Regions from separate parts of the Bradyrhizobium sp. Crot121 genome, predicted to be linked through region 2. Evidence: riboswitches for the same ligand, from Rfam matches in the RefSeq annotation. Region 2 holds a riboswitch; each other region holds the start of a gene.

Region 1 (3,586 bases), on a different contig from region 2:
AACTGGAAATTCTGCGGCAACGGGTTGAAGTCCGCATCGAACGCGGGTCCGGTGGACGTGCGCTCGTCGACATCGGGCGTGCGAAACGCGTGCGCGGCGCGGGCGAACACCGAGAACATTTCGGTGAAGCGATGCTCGACGCCGACATGCAGCGCGTAATTGGTCTCGCTCTGGTCGAGCGGCGTCGCCTGCGCGTCGAAGGCGAACGGCGCGTTCGGATCGTAGCGGTCGCGCGCGCTGAGCCAGGTGTTCTGCACCCGCGCGCCATAGGAGAAATCGGTGGTGGGCAAGAGGCCAACCGTGTGCTGCCAATAGCCGGCGAGCGACTGCTGCGACAGGTCGTAGGTATGGATCGGTGGCACGCCCCGGAACGCGCCGCGCTGCTGGTGGAACGTTGCATCGTAATAGTCGATGCCGGTCAGGATCGACGAGGGAATCCCGAAGATCGAATTGCTGATGCTCAGCCGCGGCGTGATCGACCAGGTCTGCAACGCGGCGTCATTGTAGGTGGATGCCGCGCTGATGAATGGCGAGGTGCCGAAGAACGCGCCTTGCGTGTCCTTCTGGCGGTAGCCGCCATCGACGATCAGGTCGACACCGTTCAGGAGCGTCTTGGTGAAGCCCGTCGTCGCGCTCGCGCCCTGCTGGTTGCCATAGTCGAACGGCGTGGCGGCGCCCTTGCGATCGGTGACGAGCTGATTGACGCCGATCGAAGGATCGACCAGCCTGCCGCCGGGAAAGCCCAGCTTCTGGTCGTCGCCGGTCACCGTCAGGAAGGCTTTCAGGTCCGGCGTCGTGTAGTTGAGATTGCCGACGCCGTTGCGCTGGTCGAGCGCATTGTTCACGCGGTAGCCGTCGGACTTGATGCCGTTGCCGTAGAACGACGCCGACCATGGTCCCGAATTCATCGCGGTCGAGATCGCGGCCATGCGCTGGTTGAAGGAGCCATAGCCGGCTTCGCCGCGGATCGAGACCGGCGGGCCGCCGACACCGGTCTTGGTGACGATGTTGATCACGCCGCCTATCGCATTGTCGCCGTAGAGCACGGCGCCGCTGTTGCCGCGGGTGATCTCGACGCGCTCGATCGAATCGAGTGGGATGGTCGACAGATCCACCTGCGCCATGTCGATGTCGTTGAGCCGTCGCCCGTTGAGCAGGAACAGCGTGTTGGCGGTGGCGAACGCGCCGAAGCCGCGCAGGTCGACCGAGGTCTTGGCGCCGTTCACGCCGCCATAGAGCGATTGAAGCTGCACGCCGGGGGCCTGCGCGATGATCTCGGCCAGAACCTGGGTCGGCGAATGCGCGATGTCGTCGGCGGTGATCACGGTCGAGGACGTCCCGACAATGCCGGCAAATTGCGGGCCGCCGCCACCGCCACCGGATGAAGCTCCGCCAGCGGCGGCGCCGCCAGCGCCCGCGCCGCCGGCCGGCTGCGCGTTGGTCGGCACCTGGCCCGGCGCGGGACGCCGGGGACCTGGAGTGCCGTCGGAAGCGGGCTTGGCACGGGTGCGGTTGTGGTCGCCGGGCGCCCTGACCTCGACCGGCGGCAATTGCTCGGAGGGCGCTTCCTGCGCCTGCGCGGCGGAAACATACAAAGCGGGCGCCAGCATGCTCGACGCGAGCAGCAGCGCGCGGCGTTGCTTGGTGGCTGTGGTAGCAGAGAACATCGGCGAGACCTCGGTATGACGTCAGTGGCACGTCACAGCGAACCAAGGCTCACCATCGCGTTTCGCGCTTCAGGTGAAGCAAATGCCTGTACTCCCCGACCGACATCGTCGCGTGTGACCACGTATGACGGCAGGTCTCCTGGCTCGCGGGTCGTTACCCTTCGTCGCCTTCCCAGGACCGAGACTCCCAGTGGCATATGACGAAGGATTCACCGCATACAGTTGCGGGGGCAGCCGCGGCTTTACGGGAAGTTTCCCGGTACCGCATTCCCTTTTGATCCCGATAGGAACCGTCGGGGCCATCTAGGATTTCGGCGGCACGTGAGTCAATCCCGGCGAAACTGCGGCTCCCTGGCTCCCATACGTTTTTTTGTTCCGGTGTCGCTTGTCTGCCACCGAATTCGCTGCAAGAAGCAGGGCGCGATGAGTGCACAGGATTTCACGATAGCGGCGGGTCTGGCCGCGCGGCGGCGGTTGGGGGCGACCGTTGCAATGATTGCGTTGGTTGCCTTGCTGATGCTGATCTCGCTCGGCACCGGCCCGGTGCGGCTGTCGCCGCTGACGGTGATCGAGGCGCTGTTCGGTGGCGGCAGCGATGTCACGCAGGTGATCGTGCGCGAGATTCGCCTGCCGCGCACCATCCTGGCGTTTGCGATCGGCGCCATCCTCGGTCTGTCAGGCGCGGCGCTGCAAGGCCTGTTGCGCAATCCCTTAGCCTCGCCCTCGCTGTTCGGCGCGCCGCAATCGGCGGCGTTCGGTGCGGTGCTGGTGATCGCGCTGGGGTTGGCTGACGTCCGCTCCTATGCGCTGCCGGTCGCCGCCATCATCGCCGCATTCGGCTCGGTCTTCGTGCTGCTCGCGATCGCAGGCCGCAATGCGGGCCTCTTGATCCTGATCCTCGCCGGGCTTGCGATCTCGAGCCTTGCGGGCGCTGCGACGGCGCTGGTGATGAACCTCGCGAGCAATCCGTTCCTGGCGCTCGAGATCGCGTTCTGGCTGCTCGGCTCGCTGGAGGACCGCAGCTTCCAGCATGTCGCGCTGGCGCTGCCGTTCATCGTCGCCGGCGCGGCCATCCTGCTGTCGCAAGCCAGCGCCTTCCGCGCGCTCACGCTCGGCGAAGAGACCGCGCAAAGCCTCGGCGTCGATGTCGGCCGCCTGCGCCTGTTCGTGATCGCAGGCGTTGCGCTCGGCGTCGGTGGCGCGGTGGCGGTCACCGGCACCATCGGCTTCATCGGCCTGGTCGCGCCGCATCTGATGCGGCCCGTCATCGGCCACGATCCGGCGCGGCTGTTGGTGCCGAGCGCGCTTGCCGGCTCGGCGCTGTTGCTCGCGGCCGACATCGCGGTGCGCATCATCCCGTCGACGTCGGACATCAAGGTGGGCGTGTTGACCTCGATCATCGGCGTGCCGTTCTTCCTCTATCTCATCATGCGCGAGCGTCGCGCGCTCGGCGGAGGCGTCGCATGACGGCGCTTGTTGTAGAACACCTCAACGTCGTGCTCGCCGGCCGCCGCGTGCTCAACGATGTGTCGCTGCAACTCGCCTCCGGTCATCTCGTCGCGCTGGTCGGTCCGAACGGCGCCGGCAAAACCACGCTGCTGCGCGCGCTCGCCGGCCTCATTCCCTCCGACGGCGTCATCAAGGTGGGAGGCGAGGCGCTTGCCGCGCTGCCGCTGCGCGAACGGGCCAAGCGCTTCGGCTATCTTCCGCAAGGGCACATGGTGCATTGGCCGCTGCCGGCGCGCGACATCGTCGCGCTCGGCCGCTATCCGCATGGCGCGACCGATCCGGCGCGGCTGTCCCCGCGCGACACTGAGGCGGTGGTGCGGGCGATGCAGGCGGCCGATGTCATGGAGTTCGCGAAGCGGCGTGTCACCGAGCTTTCCGGCGGCGAGCGCAGCCGCGTTGCGCTGGCGCGC
Region 2 (3,586 bases):
TCGCCGGCGCCAGCCTGACGGCGACGAGGGCGGCGGCAGACGAAATGAAGCCGTCGATGACGACCGGACGGCGATGTGCCGCTGCACCAAGCGCGGCGCCCGCCATCATCGCGATCTCGAGGCCGCCGAATTCCCGGAGTACCTCGAACGGCGCGGTCGCATCGCTGCGATTGGCTGCCTTGTGGATGGCGGCGCGCTTGCGGGCCATGCCTGGCTCGTCCTGGCCTGCGCCGACGCCGATGCAGTCATCGAGGGGAGCGGGCGCCAGCCGATGCACCAGGAGCGCGGAAGATGCGGTGTTGCCTATTCCCATCTCGCCGAGCGCAATGATGTCGGCGCCATCATCGATTTCGCTGGAAGCTATGGCAAAGCCGGCCGCGAGCGCCTTGTGCGCGTCCTGGGCCGACATCGCTGCCTCACGCGCCGAATTCGCGGTGCCGGTCCGAATCTTGATGCTGAGGAGATCGGGATGGGAAGGCAGCTCGCTGGCGACGCCGGCATCCACGACGCGGATCCCGACATCTGACGCGGCCGCAAAGGCGTTGGCGCTCGCTCGGCCTGCGAGATAAGTCCTCACCATCGCGGCCGTGACGGCGGACGGATATTGCGAAACGCCTTCTTCCGTCAATCCGTGATCACCGGCGAAAACGAGCAGAACGGCCTTTTGCAGCGCTGCGGCGGATGGATGCGCGATCATGCCGAGTTGCACCGCCAGGTCTTCGATTCGTCCCAGTGAGCCCGGCGGCTTGGCTTTGCCGTCGATTCGCGCGCGCATCGTTGCGGCAAGCGTCTGATCGAGCGGAGCGATTGCGGGAATTTGCCAATCGGATGGGATTTGGAAGGTCATGGGCTCCTCGTGCGCGCCTTAAGTGACCGAAGCAAACGGGCGGGTCAACTGCGGTTGACCGCCGTCGCGGGGACAGCTAGCGTGGCGGCGATGGTCCTTCCTTCGGGAAGGTGAAAAAGGGAAGTCGGTGCAATGCCGGCGCTGCCCCCGCAACTGTAAGCGGCGAGCCAAAGCCGAGGCCACTGGGATGACCGGGAAGGCGGCGAAAGGCGACGACCCGCGAGCCAGGAGACCTGCCATCGCGCATTGTGCTTTGGAGGTTCGTCGGGCGGGGTGCACCGGACGGAATGAGTTCGATGGTCTTCCCCCGTCGAACGCGATCCAACAAAGCTCGCGGCCGTCGTGGCCCTGACTTGAGCATCGTGATGGATCGCAACGACGTCGATCAGCAAGATACTGATTCTCGCCCGGGCGAATATTTGCCGCCGACTGCGCCCGGCGGTCCCGTCGTCGTGAGCGTATGCGTCACCTGCAAGACGTCCGAGGGCGTGTTGGCCGGGCCCGCCATGTTCGACGCGATCCGGGTCGCTACAGGCAAACGCGACGCGGCCGTTCAGGTCCGGCGCGTGCAGTGCTTGAGCGTGTGCAAGCGGCCGACCACGGTCGCGGTTTCGAGCTCGGATGGTTACACCTTCCTCTTCGGCGATCTCGAGCCCGAGGGCGCTGGTGCCGTCGCGTCTTTCGTCGATTCCTATCGCAAATCGACCTACGGCCTGGTGCCGTGGCGCGAGCGCGCCGAGATCCTGCGCAAGGGGATGGTGGCGCGGCTGCCGCCCGTTCGCTGGTCGCCCGAAGATGGCAGCGCTCCGAAATGACTGATCTCTCGACCACGCTGGTACTGGGCGGCGCACGCTCAGGCAAATCGGCTTTTGCCGAGCGAATGATTGCCGAAAGCGGCCTTGCTCGCGTGTATCTGGCAACAGCTACCGCAGGCGATGAGGAGATGCAGGACAGGATCGCGCATCATCGCAGCAGGCGCGGTTCGGATTGGACGACCGTGGAGGAGCCGTTGGCGCTCATCGATGTCCTGACGCAGGTATCGCGACCCGGCTGCGCGGTCCTGGTCGATTGCCTGACACTCTGGCTCTCCAACTTGATGCTCGCCGGGCGTGACCTTGATGTCGAGGCGAATCGGCTCGCGGAATTTCTGGGCGTCGCCGCAAACCCCGTTGTCCTGGTGTCGAACGAGGTTGGTCTCGGCATCGTGCCCGAAACCAGGCTCGGCCGCGATTTCCGCGATGCGCAGGGCCGTCTCAATCAGATGGTCGCCTCAAGCGTTCCCAACGTCATGTTCGTCGCGGCCGGCCTTCCGCTGTGGCTCAAACGTTCCTCTTAAGGAGTCCTGAAATATGTCCCGTGTTCCAGTCACCGTGCTCACTGGTTTTCTCGGTGCCGGCAAGACGACACTGTTGCGCTCGCTTCTGACGCAAGCCGACGGCCGCCGCATCGCCGTCATCGTCAACGAGTTCGGAGATGCCGGTTTCGACGGCGGTCTTGTCGAGGAATGCGCGGCCAAGGCCTGTGCGCCCGGCGACATCGTCGAGCTGACCAATGGCTGCATCTGCTGCACGGTCGCCGACGATTTCATTCCGACCATGGACAAGCTGCTCACGCGCGACGAGCCGCTGGACGCGATCGTGATCGAGACCTCAGGCCTCGCGCTGCCGCAGCCACTCTTGAAAGCGTTCGCGTGGCCTGCGATCCGCACGCGCGCAACCGTCGATGGCGTGGTGACGGTCGTCGACGCGTTGGCGCTATCAGAGGGACGCGTCGTGCTCGACGAACATGCGGTCGCGGCCCAGCGCGCCGCGGACGAGGAAATCGATCACGACGACCCGATCGAGGAAGTGTTCGAGGATCAGCTCGCCTGTGCCGACCTCGTGGTCCTTTCCAAGAGCGATCTGGTGTCGCCGGATGTGCTCAGCGGCATCGAAAACCGGCTTGCTGCACAATTGAGGCAAGGTGTCCGTGTCGTACGCTCCCATGGAGCGCTTGCGCCCGACGTCCTCATCGGGATGAAGGCCGATGCCGAGAACGACCTCGCTGCGCGGGCCGGGCATCACGGAGAGGAAGAGGAGCACGATCACGACGATTTCGACAGTATCGTCGTAAGGCCTGCGGCGGCCGAGAGCGTCGAGGCGATGCGCGCACGGGTCAGCGATGTCCTCAGCCTCGCGGGGGTGCTGCGCGTCAAGGGCCATGCGCGCATCTCCGAAAAGCCTGCGCCGATCGTGGTGCAGGCGGTCGGCAGCCGTGTTGAGCTGGCGTTCGCCCGGCCCGACGCCAGGCAGGCCGAGCATCTTGTCGTGATCGGCCTGAAGGGCTTCGACGCCGATGCCGCACGTCGGGCGCTTGCGGGGTAGCCTTTCGAAGGGCGATCAATGCATCTGAAACTCGACAGCGGTGGCAGCATCGACGACGGAGATGTCGCTCGCGACCTCGGCCAGGAAACCGCCGACATCGTGATATTGTCCGCCGCGGACAGTGATCTCGCGGCCTTCGGCGCTGCGCATGCGGCATTGCCTGCGGACTTCCCGAGTGTCCGTCTGACCAATCTGCTGGCTCTTGGTCATCCCGCTTCTGTCGATCTCTATGTCGAACGTACGCTCAGCGAAGCCAAGATCGTCGTTCTTCGGATGCTCGGCGGCGAAAGCTATTGGCCGCACGGTGTCGAAAGCCTTCGGCGCGATGCGATCCAGCGCGGGACGTTGTTCGCCTGCATTCCCGGAGAAACCGACT
Region 3 (3,586 bases), on a different contig from region 2:
CATAACTGGCGCGGCGCGCGGCGAGCCGTCGCGGATGAGATCGAATCCGGCGCTGGTCGCAACCAGCGTGATCGCGGTCGCCCCGGAATGCGCGCAGCCCTTGGCGCAGCCCGAAACGTGGAGGCGCGCGTCCGCGGCGATGTGCGGCGCAAGCGCGGCAGCCAGCGTGCGGGTATCGGCAAGAGCCTCGCGGCAGCGCGGCGCGCCGCTGCAAGCGATGACGCGAAGCGCTGGGTCATCGGCCTCGGTGATGAGGTCCGCACCGCGCGGCATCGTGCGTGCTCCCTCAGCAAGAATCATCCGCCACGGTGTCATACGCAACCCTTGCGCATCTGCGGCAATAAGCCGAAGCGCCGAATGGGGCAGTTGCCCGAATGCGACGCCGACCATCGCACCCAGCGGACAAAGACCGGGACGAGGCACAGCGATCGTCGGTGCGGGCTCGGTCCTACCGAGCAGTGCATCCGGCAATCTCGCGCCGGCCATGATGTGGGCGGCCATGCGCCCTCGCCTGCCGCTGGTGCCGCCTGAGGTAATGAACCATTCGGCAAGCGCGACTGCAACGCTCACAGCGTCGCCGCGCGTAACGGAGCGACCAAACTCAGCGCCATCGGCGCGCACCAAAAGGCCGCCCGCGCGGCCACGCTCGATCCGAATGTCCGCGGATGCGCCAGCAAGCACCCGTTCCTTGCCGTCATCGACAGCGAAGCCAAATTTGGTCGGAAGAGCTAGCCCACTGCCGGCAAGGGCCTGCTCCAGTTCGGCTGCGAGCGAACGCGTGTCATCGCCTATGCCCCAGAACGGTGTCACCAGGATGTTGCGATGCGACTCGGCCTCCGGATCATGGTCAAGCAGCTTCAATTGGGCGAGACCGTCGAGCAGAGACAAGTGTCCCTGATCACTCACGCCTCTGATCTGGAAGTTGGCCCGGCTGGTCAAGTCGATCAAGCCGTTGCCGTAACACTCTGCCAGATCAGCCAGCCCTGCCGCCTGTGCCGCATCGAGCCTTCCGCCATAGGGGCGCACGCGGACCACGAGCCCGTCGCCTGACTGCATCGGCCGCAACGCGCCAGGGCACCAGCCCTTGATAGCGACCGTACTCATGACGCCTCGCGCGGCGCAGCCGCGATCGAATTTCGGCGCGTCTTCCAGAGTGATGCCAAGCCAGTGACGACCGTGACAGGGACTTTTGCGAGCGTGTTCATTCCGCGGCTTCTGGCAGGGCGGCGATAGGTGGAATGCGAGCGAGCGATTGTTTGCGGAAGATCTCCGGCCGGCTGCGCCATGGCACGATGCCATCGGGTGCCGCCGCGTAAGCTGACGCGCCGGCAATCACGTCGTGCGCGTTGCCATCGGACAAGCGACCGTAGACATAGGACCACCGTCCCGGCGCGCTGAGCGCGACCGAGCAGCCCTGGTTACAGGCGGACAGGCATTCGACGGGAACGACGACGCCGTCAGGCACGCCCGCGTCGAGAATAGCGGCATGCAGGCGCGCACCGGGCGTAATCTCGCCTTCCCCGAGCGTCTGGCCCGGGCGGCATGTGATGCAAACGTGAAGAGTGACGATCATCGCCCCTTCCTGAATTGACGGCGGGAAGCGATGAGGTGCACGAACCGTCCTTGAGGAGGCTTCGCTTTCCCCGTCGCGGAACACCCCGTCCGCCGGTCTCAACGTTGCGCTGGCAGGTCTCCCGGCTTGCGGAGCAGGGTCTTTCCCTTCGATCCCCGCCTTCCCGATCCCCAGGGGATCAGTGGCTTCGGGCATCTCTCCGGTCACGGTCGCGGGGGCGGCTGCTTTTCAGGCCAAGCCGTTTGGCTCGAGCCCTATCGCATTCCCTCTTCGCCTGTCGCAGAACAGGCACCAACGCGGGCCGACCATTTGCTCTGGGCCGCAACTTGTCAAGCCAAAGGGACCACGCCGGATGATGTCCGAACCAGATGCCGCCGAGGACGGGGACATCGTCGCGCCCGAGGGCTCCACCGACGCCCGCCACGCCATCAAAATGGCGAAAAAGGAGATGGTCCGCGAAAGATCAGGGCGACCAAGGACGGCGAAGAGGGACTGATCGGGCGCAGGTGATAAGCCAGGGCTAGCTCGGTAAAGCTTTCGTCGATCACTAGACGGCCGACACGCGGCAGGATCGAAAGAAGTTCACTCTGATCATGATGCTTTCCGTCGGGATCGTTCGGGTTGACCACGATCGCGAGCTCAGCCCTCGCGAGCGCCTCGAGTTCCCGCCGCGATGGTCTCGTGATACGCTCGCGGACCGCTGAGCCGCTCGCCGAGCGCTCCAGCTATGGCGGCTTCGAGCCAGCCGGCATTAATCGAGCGGCGCCGGTTCGCATCGCGCATCATGCATGACCACCCTGCGAAGACCGGGGCGCGCAGCACGAAGAGAACAGCGGTCAGGCGAGCTGGAATGAAGTTTGCCACATCATCGATGCGCGCGCCGCAGCCCAACCAAGAGCTTCGTGTCGCGGCGTATGATGGCCGATCATAGAGTCCAGTGCGTTGATCGCCTTGTAGCCGGCAATGCCAGGTACCCCACCCCGACCAAGCCGGGATTTCTACTTCAGCAAATATGCGCCTGCGAATTGTTCGGCCATCACCGCACGTTCTTCTTCAGTTTGACCCAAATGCGACATCGACCCGTGATGGTCCTTCGCATCCAGCGTATGATGGTCATTTCGATTTAGCACCTCCTCCATCCCTGCCGGATCAGGCTGCGTTGTCTCGTCGAGGATCGGCATGGGCATTTCGGTGGCAGGGCCTGGCGCGGCGAACGCTAAACTAGTCACAACCGATAGCGGAATGCCGAGTTGCACTCGGGGGAAGCTCCCTTCGAGGGCGTGATCGCGGCCTCGTGGGAGGGCCGCTACAGGTCACCTCCGCGGCCGAAGTCTCTCCGCGAAATCATGAAGCAAAAGGAAAGCAATGAGCGCGATTGACCACTGGTGAGTCGTGCGACATACGGATCTTTCTTTACAGGCGTCTCTGGTTGCTCAAATATCTTCTGCGGTGGGTCAGATATCCCCCTCCACATCTGTCACAGATAGGGAGGCTCTTCTATGATCCTATTCAGGATAGTCTTCGCAGTAAGCGCTATCTTGCTAACCAGGGATGCATTTGCGGAGCCGGGGAATCTGGATCGGGACAGCCCCATTTCGCTTTGGGTCGCCAGCAGACTGCACCGATCTGGGAATGACATACGTGAGGAGTGATTCAAAAGGGGACGGTGACAAATGCTGGACTGGAACGAAAGTGTATTGTTCAGGTTATCCCGCCCCTGAAGTTGCATTCATCGGTTATGATGCTTGTGACGGTTTTCAATGTCATCGAACGATGTGCGGTAGCAATCCCAGTCCGGGTCGGAGGGTAATCGCAAGTGAGTCTTGGTACTTCTGTCCTGCCTGCGGCAGTGCAAATATTAGAAGGATCTTGAGATTGAACAAAGTTCCTAACGCACAGATTGCGGGTGCTTGTCCGTGGCGATATTTCTAGGTTCGTGATCATTGGGCAGTGCGTAGGCGCAGTCAGCGCACATGATCGCCCGCTTGTCGCCGATGCAGGTCCGATCCTTGC
Region 4 (3,586 bases), on a different contig from region 2:
AGAAGCGCATGGCGTTCTCCTCTTCGAGCCGCCGCAGGATAAGAGACGGGGCGGCGCTGTCTAGCCAAGCGACCGCAATTCGCGGGCGGCGGCGACCATGTTGGCGAGCGCCGGGCGCACCTCTTCCCACTTGCGGGTCTTCAAGCCGCAGTCGGGATTGATCCAGAGCTGCGTGTCGGAGAGCCGCTCTCTTGCGAGCTTGAGGAGGTCGGTGATCTCGCCAATGTCAGGCACGCGCGGTGAATGGATATCGTAGACGCCGGGACCGATTTCGTTCGGGTAGCGGTAGTTCCGGAAGGCGTCGAGCAATTCCATTTTCGAGCGCGAGGTCTCGATCGAAATGACATCGGCGTCCATCTCCGCGATGGCGTCGATGATGTCGTTGAACTCGGAGTAGCACATGTGGGTGTGGATCTGGGTCTCGTCCTGCACGCCGGAGGAACAGATGCGGAAACTATCGACCGCCCAATCGAGATAGGTCTTCCATTCCGACCCGCGCAGCGGCAGGCCTTCCCGCAGTGCCGCTTCGTCGATCTGGATCATGCCTGCACCGGCCGCCTGCAGATCGCGCACCTCGTCGCGGATCGCGAGCGCGATCTGTCGGCACACGTCGCTGCGCGGCAGGTCGTCGCGGACGAACGACCAGTTCAGGATGGTCACGGGGCCGGTCAACATCGCCTTCACCGGCTTTGCCGTCAGTGACTGCGCGAATTGCCACCATTCGACCGTCATCGCCTGTGGTCGTGAGACGTCGCCGTAGAGGATCGGCGGCCGGACGCAGCGCGAGCCATAGGACTGCACTCAGCCGAGCTCGGTGAAGGCGAAGCCGGAAAGCTGCTCGCCAAAATACTGCACCATGTCGTTGCGCTCGAACTCGCCATGGACCAGGACGTCGAGCCCGATATTCTCCTGCCAACGGATGGCGCGCGCAGTCTGATGCTGCAGATAGGTCTTGTATGCGGTATCGCTGAGTGCACCATTGGCATGTGCGGCGCGTGCGTTTCTGACATCAGTTGTCTGCGGGAAGGAGCCGATGGTCGTGGTCGGGAAGCGTGGCAGATTGAACCGCTCGCGCTGCACCTCGGCACGCTCGGCGAACCGGCTGGCACGATGGCGCATGCCGCCATCGATGGCGGCGAGACGCTGGGCAACCTTGGCATCGTGAATCCGCGGTGAGGTCTTGCGCGCGGCCGCGGCGGCATCGGACGCTCGGATCGCTTCGGACGCAGGGGCCCGGCCACTTCCAAGCGCCGCGCCCAGCGCGGCAAGCTCTTCGAGCTTCTGCACCGAGAATGAAAGCCAGGTCTTCACCTCGGGATCGAGCTTGGTTTCCAGGGCGAGATCGATGGGTACATGAAGCAGCGAGCAGGATGGCGCGATCTGAATGCGCTCCTTGCCGAGCTTTGCGACGACGGGCCCAAGCTGATCGAGGATCCGGCTCAGATCTGCGCGCCAGACGTTGCGGCCGTCGATCACGCCGAGCGACAGCACCCGTTCTTTCGGAACGTCGATGAGATCGCCGAGCTGCTGGGGCGCGCGCACGAGATCGAGATGCAGGCCGGCGACCGGAAGATCAAACGCGACCGCACGATTGCCGCCGAGCCCGCCGAAATAGGTCGCCAGCATGATCCTGATGTCCGGCACCGCTTTGGCGATTTCGGAATAGGCGCGCCGTAGGGCTTGCTGAGCGGCGGCGTCCAGATCAAGCACGAGACAGGGCTCGTCGATCTGTACCCATTCCGCACCGCGGGCAGCGAGTTCGCGCAATAGTTCGATATAGACCGGCAGGAGCCTGTCGAGCAGCGACAGCGTGGCGAAATGCGGTTCCTTGGACTTGGCCAGTTTCAGGAACGTGACTGGGCCGACCAGCACGGGGCGGGTCTGATAACCCAGCGCCTTCGCCTCCTCATACTCTTCGATCGGCTTGCGTGATGAGAGTGCAAAATACTGGTTCTTGCGAAGCTCCGGCACCATGTAGTGATAGTTGGTGTCGAACCATTTCGTCATTTCGAGCGCCGCCACGCCATGTGCGTGATGGGCATGTCCGCAGGCCTCGTCATGCGCGTCGGCCTTGGCGCCACGCGCCATCGCGAAGTAGGTCGCAAGCGGCACCGCGCCGCCGGTCCAGCCATAGCTTTCTGGGATAGCGCCGACCATTGCGCAGGTGTCGAGCACCTGATCGTAGAACGAGAAATCGTTCGACGGGATCACGGTGATACCGAGTTTCTTTTGCCGCGCCCAATTGGCCGCGCGCAGCCCGACGCCGGTTTCGATCAGCGTCTTTTCGTCTGATGCGCCGGACCAGAAGCGTTCCAGCGCGAATTTCAGTTCACGCCGCGGACCGATCCGCGGCGTGCCGAGGGACGCAACAACAAGTGAAGTGGAAGACATTGGCTTAACCCCATGAGTTGGGGGCAAAGGCCGTAGTGACACGTCTGGATTCCCTGCGCGAGGTGCGCACGGAATCGCAACCGCACCACCGGGACACCCCGCCCGAGGACGTGTATGTTGTCGAGGCAGGTCTCCTGGCTCGCGGGTCGTTGCTGTGGTCCGGCCTTCCCGAAGCTTTGCAGGCTTCAGTGGCAATTGTGGACCGCGGCTCGCCGCTTACAGTTGCGGGGGCAGCTCCGGCTTTACACCGGCTTCCCTCTTAGCTCCGGAAAAGATCTCTCCGAAGAACCACGACGCGTTCACTTACCGGCAAGATCGCGCGAACGTCAACTCGGCTGACATCACGTGCGCGTGGAGCCGGTTGTTCACAGCGCCAACGGCATGGACCGGAATTTTTGCGCTTCGCCCATACGTGCCATTGACAGCATTCTCCAAATCGCACCAGATGTAGCTGTCACGGTCCATCATGACGCAAGGAATGGTGGCTAAGAGGGAAGCTGGTGATCGCGCGTTTCTCGCGAGAATCCAGCGCTGCCCCCGCAACTGTAAGCAGTGAGTTGCTCCCGATTTTAGACGTCACTGATGCGGCATCGCATTGGGAAGACGGGGAGTGACGCCGACCTGCGAGCCAGGAGACCTGCCGTGACAGCAAATAACGTCCACGGGCGGGGTGTCCCGGCGGCCGCTTGCAGGCTCATGCCGGTACGCCGCCGGCATCATCACGCAGCGTCGCCTCTGGCATCCGGCCCCAGCAACATCACGGGGTCTGCAAGATGTCACTCTCTCTCGATCGCGAAACCACCGCGTCACCTCTCATCCACCTGCGCCCCGAATCAATCGCGGCGCCGGAAGCACGGCTGCCGATGCAGGTGATCCGCCGCAATGGCACGGTGTCGCAATTCGATGCCGGGAAGATCTCGGTGGCGATGACCAAGGCCTTCCTTGCGGTCGAGGGGAATACGGCGGCTGCGTCGCGCCGCGTGCACGAAGCGGTCGAGGAATTGACCGCCGAAGTCGTCGGCGCGCTGTCGCGCCGGATGAGCGAAGGCCGCACCTTTCATATCGAGGACATCCAGGACCAGGTTGAACTGGCATTGATGCGCAGCGGCCATCACAAGGTGGCGCGCGCCTATGTGCTCTATCGCGAGGAGCGGGCGCGGCAGCGCGCCGAACAGCAGGCAACTAAATCCGCAAC

What was found. Region 2 has a riboswitch for cobalamin ahead of AC5ZGW_RS01025 (DUF1636 domain-containing protein). Riboswitches for the same ligand answer to the same signal wherever they lie in the genome.
Region 1: it holds a riboswitch for cobalamin, as region 2 does, so the genes downstream of both, AC5ZGW_RS24445 (TonB-dependent receptor) here and AC5ZGW_RS01025 (DUF1636 domain-containing protein) in region 2, are expected to answer to the same signal.
Region 3: it holds a riboswitch for cobalamin, as region 2 does, so the genes downstream of both, AC5ZGW_RS42340 (DUF1636 family protein) here and AC5ZGW_RS01025 (DUF1636 domain-containing protein) in region 2, are expected to answer to the same signal.
Region 4: it holds a riboswitch for cobalamin, as region 2 does, so the genes downstream of both, metE (5-methyltetrahydropteroyltriglutamate--homocysteine S-methyltransferase) here and AC5ZGW_RS01025 (DUF1636 domain-containing protein) in region 2, are expected to answer to the same signal.

The regions. Positions count from the first base shown of each region.
Region 1 is NZ_JCAMOR010000030.1:4,785-8,370, reverse strand. Features, by position in the region: gene AC5ZGW_RS24445 (TonB-dependent receptor) at 1-1,667, opposite strand, end outside; cobalamin riboswitch at 1,780-1,977, opposite strand; gene AC5ZGW_RS24440 (FecCD family ABC transporter permease) at 2,160-3,134, shown strand; gene AC5ZGW_RS24435 (ABC transporter ATP-binding protein) at 3,131-3,586, shown strand, end outside.
Region 2 is NZ_JCAMOR010000001.1:240,985-244,570, reverse strand. Features, by position in the region: gene cobT (nicotinate-nucleotide--dimethylbenzimidazole phosphoribosyltransferase) at 1-847, opposite strand, end outside; cobalamin riboswitch at 922-1,102, shown strand; gene AC5ZGW_RS01025 (DUF1636 domain-containing protein) at 1,213-1,662, shown strand; gene cobU (bifunctional adenosylcobinamide kinase/adenosylcobinamide-phosphate guanylyltransferase) at 1,659-2,183, shown strand; gene cobW (cobalamin biosynthesis protein CobW) at 2,197-3,210, shown strand; gene cobN (cobaltochelatase subunit CobN) at 3,229-3,586, shown strand, end outside.
Region 3 is NZ_JCAMOR010000114.1:12,720-16,305, forward strand. Features, by position in the region: gene cobG (precorrin-3B synthase) at 1-1,104, opposite strand, end outside; gene AC5ZGW_RS42340 (DUF1636 family protein) at 1,202-1,573, opposite strand; cobalamin riboswitch at 1,668-1,884, opposite strand; gene AC5ZGW_RS42345 (hypothetical protein) at 2,002-2,202, opposite strand; partial or broken gene AC5ZGW_RS42350 (CobD/CbiB family cobalamin biosynthesis protein) at 2,255-2,550, opposite strand; gene AC5ZGW_RS42355 (hypothetical protein) at 2,572-2,754, opposite strand.
Region 4 is NZ_JCAMOR010000044.1:13,325-16,910, forward strand. Features, by position in the region: gene AC5ZGW_RS29735 (hypothetical protein) at 1-10, opposite strand, end outside; partial or broken gene metE (5-methyltetrahydropteroyltriglutamate--homocysteine S-methyltransferase) at 61-2,391, opposite strand; cobalamin riboswitch at 2,499-2,699, opposite strand; cobalamin riboswitch at 2,832-3,050, shown strand; gene AC5ZGW_RS29745 (ribonucleoside-diphosphate reductase subunit alpha) at 3,165-3,586, shown strand, end outside.